2 linked regions of the Defluviitalea raffinosedens genome follow. The protein of the gene in region 2 binds, or shares a complex with, the protein of the main gene of each other region. Links are inferred from orthologs where the notes say so. Each region holds a gene or a part of one and is shown on either strand. Other genes may lie near its edges. The genes, in order: uvrB and pcrA.

Region 1 (3,227 bases), on a different replicon or contig from region 2:
TATCGCTGTCATAACCCACTCCAAAAACAAGGTCTAGTCGCCTTGTATCCTGGGCAGAATAATTGATAACACTATGATTAGACAGTTCCCCATTAGGAATGACAATTTTTTTATTATCCGGGGTTAAAAGGATCGTGTATAAGATCTGAATTTCTTTTACAGTTCCACTGAAGCCTTGAGCTTCTATATAATCTCCTACGTTAAAGGGCCTGAAAGCTAAAATTAAAACCCCTCCTGCAAAATTGGCAAGGCTTCCTTGAAGTGCGAGGCCAATTGCCAAGCCAGCAGCCCCAAGTGCAGTAATGAGCGAAGATTCTTTAACACCTAAAGTAGCAGCTACAGTAACATATAGAATGAGTTTTAATCCAAATCTGGATAAAGAAATTATAAAAGAATGGAGAGACTCATCTGTTTTACTCTTTCCCAAAGAGCGGTCGATGATTTTAACTAAAAATTTAATAAGCCATAATCCACCAACCAGCAATACGATACTTCCAAGAAGCCTTGGACCAAATTCTAAGGCTTTATCAGTCAGTAGATCTATCCAAGTCATTTCATCACCTCATTTTTTAGTTTTATTATGTCTCGTTTTTACCTTTTAGTCAAATCTTATATAAGTTATTTTTTGCAAACATATGTTTTCAAATGCTGTAACATATGCTATAATGAGTGAGTTATTAAGAATAATTATTAAATAGAAGGTGGGTAGAATATGCCAGATTTTCAAATTGTGTCCGAGTATAAACCGACAGGGGACCAGCCAGAAGCTATAGAGAAACTCTCAAAAGCCATCAAAGAGGGAAATAAGTTCCAAACACTTCTTGGTGTAACTGGCTCTGGAAAAACTTTTACGATGGCAAATATTATACAGAATGTCCAAAAACCCACGCTAATCATTGCTCACAATAAAACTTTGGCAGCACAGCTTTACAGTGAATTCAAAGAGTTTTTTCCAAACAATGCAGTAGAATATTTTGTAAGCTATTATGATTATTACCAACCAGAAGCATATATTCCTCAAACGGATACATTTATAGAAAAAGATTCATCGGTTAATGAAGAAATAGACAAACTTCGCCACTCGGCAACAGCTGCTTTGGCAGAGCGACGGGACGTTATTATTGTTGCCAGTGTTTCATGTATATATGGCTTAGGAGACCCTATTGATTACAGTACGCAGGTACTTTCCTTAAGACCAGGAATGGAAAAAAGCAGAGACGAGGTTTTAAGAAAGCTGGTAGATATTCAGTATACAAGAAACGATATGGAATTTACGAGAAGTACCTTCAGGGTGAGGGGCGATGTAGTGGAAATTATTCCTGCAGCTTCTTCTGAACGGGCTATTCGGGTAGAATTTTTCGGAGATGAAATTGATCGGATTTCTGAAATCGATACCTTAACAGGAGAAGTCATTGGATTAAGGGATCATGTTTCTATTTTTCCGGCATCCCACTATGCCATTCCCCAGGACAAGCTGGAAAGAGCTATTCAGGCAATAGAAGAAGAATTGACACAGAGGGTAAAAGAATTAAAGGAACAGGATAAACTTTTAGAAGCCCAAAGACTTGCACAAAGAACGAATTTCGATATAGAAATGATGAGGGAAGTAGGATATTGTTCCGGTATTGAAAACTATTCAAGACATCTTTCCGGAAGACCACCGGGAAGTACCCCCCATACACTCATTGATTACTTCCCGGAGGACTTTTTAATCATAGTGGATGAATCCCATATTACAATTCCTCAGGTCAGAGGCATGTATAATGGGGACAGGGCGAGAAAAACAACATTAGTAGAGTATGGATTCAGACTTCCATCCGCCCTTGACAACAGACCTTTAAAATTCGAAGAATTTGAAAGAAAGATCAATCAAATATTATTTGTGTCCGCAACCCCCTCTACCTATGAGTACGAGCATTCTACTGTGGTTGCAGAACAGATTATAAGGCCTACAGGGCTCCTGGATCCGATTGTAGATGTTCGTCCGGTTAAGGGACAAATTGATGATTTATTTCATGAAATCCAAAAGTGCGTAGAAAAAAAGCAAAAGGTTTTGGTCACCACCCTGACTAAAAAAATGGCAGAAGACTTGACAGATTATATGAAAGAAATGGGTGTTAAAGTAAGATATTTGCATTCGGATATTGATACCCTGGAACGTATTGAAATTGTCAGAGATTTAAGAATGGATGTATTTGATGTTTTAGTAGGCATTAATCTGTTAAGAGAAGGACTGGATATACCTGAAGTATCCTTAGTGGCTATTTTGGATGCCGATAAGGAAGGATTTTTACGTTCAGAAACCTCCCTGATTCAGACCATAGGCCGGGCAGCGAGAAATGCTGAAGGCTGTGTGATTATGTATGCGGATACGATTACGGATTCTATGAGAAAAGCCATATCGGAAACCAACAGAAGACGGCAGATTCAGGATGCGTATAATAAAGCCCATGGCATTGTGCCTAAAACGATTGAAAAGAAGGTCAGAGACTTAATTCGTGCAACGAAAACAGCAGAAGAAGACGAAAGATATACTGCCGAGAAAGATCCGGAATCTATGGACAGAAAAGAACTGGAAGAAAGAATTGTAAAGGTAACGAAGGAAATGAAACAGGCTGCTTCTGATTTGCAATTTGAGCGGGCAGCACAGCTTAGGGACGAACTAATAGAGCTAAAAAAATATTTGCAAGATTTATAGAGGTGGATTATGTCAACGAATAAAATTGTCATTAAAGGAGCAAAGGAACACAATTTAAAAAATATTAATTTAGAAATTCCAAGAGATAAATTTGTAGTATTCACAGGATTAAGTGGTTCCGGAAAATCCTCTTTGGCTTTTGACACCATTTATGCAGAAGGGCAGAGAAGATATGTCGAGTCCCTTTCTGCTTATGCAAGGCAGTTTTTAGGACAGATGGAAAAGCCCAATGTGGATCTCATCGAAGGGTTATCTCCGGCCATTTCCATTGACCAAAAGACCACCAGCAGAAACCCAAGATCTACAGTAGGTACCGTAACAGAGATCTATGATTATCTAAGACTCTTATTTGCCAGAATAGGGGTACCCCATTGTCCGAAATGCGGAAAAGAAATCAAAAGACAGACCCTGGACCAGATCGTAGATCATATTATGGCGCTGCCCCCAAGAACGAAGATCCAGCTACTGGCTCCTGTTGTCAAAGGAAGAAAAGGTGAACATGTTAAGGTTCTGGAAAATGCAAAAAAGA
Region 2 (3,278 bases):
ATTATGTCTTACTTTTGGAAGACTGCTAAGGAGTGCATACCCTACCTTCTGAGTAGGACTATCCGCCAATACAATGCCGGTTTCTTTCTCTAATCTTTCCAATTCATCATAGAGAGCATCATATTCCTGATTGGACATGATTTCTCTATCTTCCTGATAATACGCTTTAGACGCCTCGTTTAGAATACGAATCAATTCTTTCATTCTTTTCATACTTTCCATATTCTTTCTCCTTATATAAAGCATTCTTATGTAGTGAGCATCATAAATATATTGTATTCTTCTATGATACAACAATATATAAAAAAAATACAGACTCCCTGGTCTGTATTTTTATTTGCTGATTAATTTTCTCTCCATGTCATTAAGAAAACGAATTTTGTTTTGGGTCATGGCGGTATACTGCTCCTGCGTTATCTTCCCGTTATCCAGAAGCTTCCCGGCAAATTCAATAAACTTCTTTGTAACTTCAATTAATCTCACAATTTCAGGACTATTTTCGTTCTTCATGACATCCCACTTTCCTGGTTAATATTGTCTCTATAGAGAAAATCGGAATCATTCATTGAATCGATTAACTGAATGCATTATAACATAATTTACTTTTTATTACAATTTTTCCATGAGTTTAAATTTGCCAAAATAATTAAATAAATGCATTTATCTTTGATTATCTTTATTTTTTATAGAATTACTTCGATTTATTCCACTTTTTATAAATTAATTTTATTGAACCAGCTTCAATTTCGCTAGTCTGGCCATTAATTTTTTGCTTCCAAATTTAGGGAATAATACTGTAACTTCATAATCCGCTCCTGCATAGCGAATATCTTCCACCGTTCCTACTCCAAACTTTATATGTTTCACTAAATCTCCGCATCCAAATTCCAGAGGAGAATTGTCAGAAGAACTATTGGCGTTGTTTGATACAGCACCCTGATAAGGTGTATAAGTATGCAGTACTTTATTCTTTGGTCTTATTCCAGCTAAAGGATCCGTTGCCTTTTTGGCTTTGCTTCCGACGGCAATCAGTTCTTGGGGAAGTTCGGAAATAAATCTAGAAGCCCTGTTATATTGTGTAAGCCCCCTGAGCATCCTGGACTTGGCATAACATAAATAAAGTTTTTGCCTTGCCCTTGTAATACCTACATAGCACAATCTTCTTTCTTCTTCAACTGCATCTTCATTTTCGGATACAACACTCATATAACTGGGGAAGATACCTTCTTCCATACCGGTAATAAAAACATAAGGAAATTCCAACCCTTTTGCACTATGAAGGGTCATTAATACTACTGCATTATTTTCTGCATCATAGTTATCAATATCCGCCACAAGAGAAACTTCCTCCAAAAATCCTTCAAGACTTGGTTCTTCTGCATTTTGATCATAATCTGCTGCTTTAGATATCAATTCTTTGATGTTTTGTATTCTTTCTTTTGACTCTTCTGTATTTTCTTCTTCCAGCTCTTTTAAATAACCTGTGCGTTCCAGTACATTCTCAATAAGTTCCATAACGGTTCCCAGCTGGGATTGCGCTTGCAAAACTCCAATTAAATCTGCAAACTTTTTTAACTTTGATGCTGCTCGTCCAAATTGTGATACGATTTCATCCTCTCTGATCACATCAAAAAAACTCATATCATAATTTGAAGCAACTTCTTCTACTTTACCAATGGTTGTATCTCCAATACCCCTCTTGGGTACATTAATAATTCTCTTTAAAGATAAATCATCCGAAGGGTTTAAAATCACTCTTAAATATCCCAATAAATCTTTGATTTCTTTTCTCTCGTAGAATCTGACACCCCCAAGCAGTCGATAAGGGATTCCATGTTTTATAAAGTGTTCTTCTACTACACGGGATTGAGCGTTGGTGCGATAGAGCACAGCAAAATCCTTATATTCTTTTCCTCTTTTTTCGATTTGCTTTACAATTTCATTTGCAACAAACTCTGCTTCCTCATGTTCATTTTCCGTTTCACGAACATCTATTAAATCTCCCTGCTCATTTTCCGTCCAAAGCGCCTTTGCTTTTCTTCCATAATTATTCTTAATCACTGCATTGGCTGCATCCAATATTACCTTGGTAGAACGGTAATTTTGCTCCAGTTTAATGACCTTTGCGTTTTTAAAGTCTTTTTCAAAGTCCAGTATATTTCTTATGTTTGCCCCTCTCCAGCCGTAAATACTCTGGTCATCATCTCCTACAACGCAAAGATTTTCGTGCTTTGAGGCCAATAATCTTACCAATCTGTACTGGGCAGTATTGGTATCCTGATACTCATCTACCATGATGTATTCAAATCTGTTTTGATAATGTTCCAAGACATCTGGATGGTAAATAAATAATTCTACGGTTTTAAAAATAATGTCATCAAAGTCCAAGGCGTTATTTCCTGCTAATTTTTTCTGATAAAGGGTATAAATATGGGCTAATTTTTCTTTTCTGAAATCCCCTGCACTATTTTTTTCATACTCACTGGCAGAAATCAACTCATTTTTTTGATTGCTGATTTCTCCCAGCACATAATTCACAGGATAATTTTTCTCATTGTAATTTAATTCTTTCAGGCATTCTTTAATCAGTGCCTTCTGGTCTGCCGTATCATAAATAGTAAAAGAACGGCTATAGCCGATCTTATCTATATCTCTTCTAAGAATTTTTACACAGGCTGAATGGAATGTACTTACCCAAATTTCTTCAGCTCCTTTTCCAACCAGCTGATCCACTCTTTCTCTCATTTCCTTAGCAGCTTTATTTGTAAATGTAATTGCAAGAATCTTCCATGGAAGAACATTTTTCTCTTGAATAAGATAAGCAATTCTATGGGTTAGTACTCTTGTTTTTCCAGAACCTGCTCCTGCCAGAATCAATACCGGCCCTTCTGTCTGCAGTACCGCTTCTTTTTGTTTTGGATTCAAACCCTCTACTAAATTCATACCTATTCTCCTTTTTTCTTTTCTAAACAAAAACCTTTCCAACAAAATGTGGAAAGGGTTTATAATTTATTATTTTTTTCTAATCGATCAAGTACCATATTATATCCATCTGAGCCATAAGTCAATGCCCTGTTGACTCTGCTGATAGTTGCTGTTGAAGCTCCCGTTTTCTCAGTAATCTCCGAATACGTTTTACGTTGTCTTAGCATCTTTGCCACTTCTAATCTTTGTGCCAGGGATTTAATCTCATGAATGGTACATATATCTTCAAAAAATGAATAGCATTCATCTATATTTTCAAGCAGTAAAATCGCCTCGAAAAGATGGTCCGTAGC

Evidence for each region.
Region 1: the proteins of pcrA (region 2) and uvrB are in contact, whole or in part, in a crystal structure (PDB 7EGT), measured with the Thermus thermophilus proteins. The link is inferred for Defluviitalea raffinosedens from one-to-one orthologs. Residues at the interface, in WP_096412145.1 of Thermus thermophilus: His654, Arg656, Phe657, Gln666, Asp668, Glu669, Lys680, Arg681, Leu682, Ser683, Lys685, Tyr686, Ala687; in WP_096411307.1 of Thermus thermophilus: Glu23, Leu25, Arg26, Asp27, Gly28, Glu29, Arg30, Phe31, Arg55, Glu326, Asp327, Phe328, Glu379, Ser382, Gln383, His398, Gly400, Arg401.

What each region holds. Positions count from the first base shown.
Region 1 is NZ_JAFBEP010000001.1:139,802-143,028, reverse strand. Bases 314-3,205 are described here. They hold uvrB (excinuclease ABC subunit UvrB), read left to right. Parts: upstream 314-712; coding sequence 713-2,698; downstream 2,699-3,205. Other genes in these bases: uvrA (excinuclease ABC subunit UvrA), read left to right, coding at 2,708-3,205; JOD07_RS00655 (mechanosensitive ion channel family protein), read right to left, coding at 314-553. Outside these bases: more of JOD07_RS00655, read right to left, coding at 1-313; more of uvrA, read left to right, coding at 3,206-3,227. UniProt on the Escherichia coli protein: The UvrABC repair system catalyzes the recognition and processing of DNA lesions. A damage recognition complex composed of 2 UvrA and 2 UvrB subunits scans DNA for abnormalities.
Region 2 is NZ_JAFBEP010000002.1:203,933-207,210, forward strand. What follows is about bases 336-3,278. They hold pcrA (DNA helicase PcrA), read right to left. Parts: upstream 2,944-3,278; coding sequence 727-2,943; downstream 336-726. Other genes in these bases: JOD07_RS02905 (hypothetical protein), read right to left, coding at 336-510; JOD07_RS02915 (YerC/YecD family TrpR-related protein), read right to left, coding at 3,003-3,278. In the rest of the region: NAD-dependent DNA ligase LigA, read right to left, coding at 1-222; more of JOD07_RS02905, read right to left, coding at 334-335. UniProt on the Escherichia coli protein: A helicase with DNA-dependent ATPase activity. Unwinds DNA duplexes with 3'-5' polarity. Translocates on single-stranded DNA with 3'-5' polarity. Initiates unwinding more efficiently from a nicked substrate than double-stranded DNA.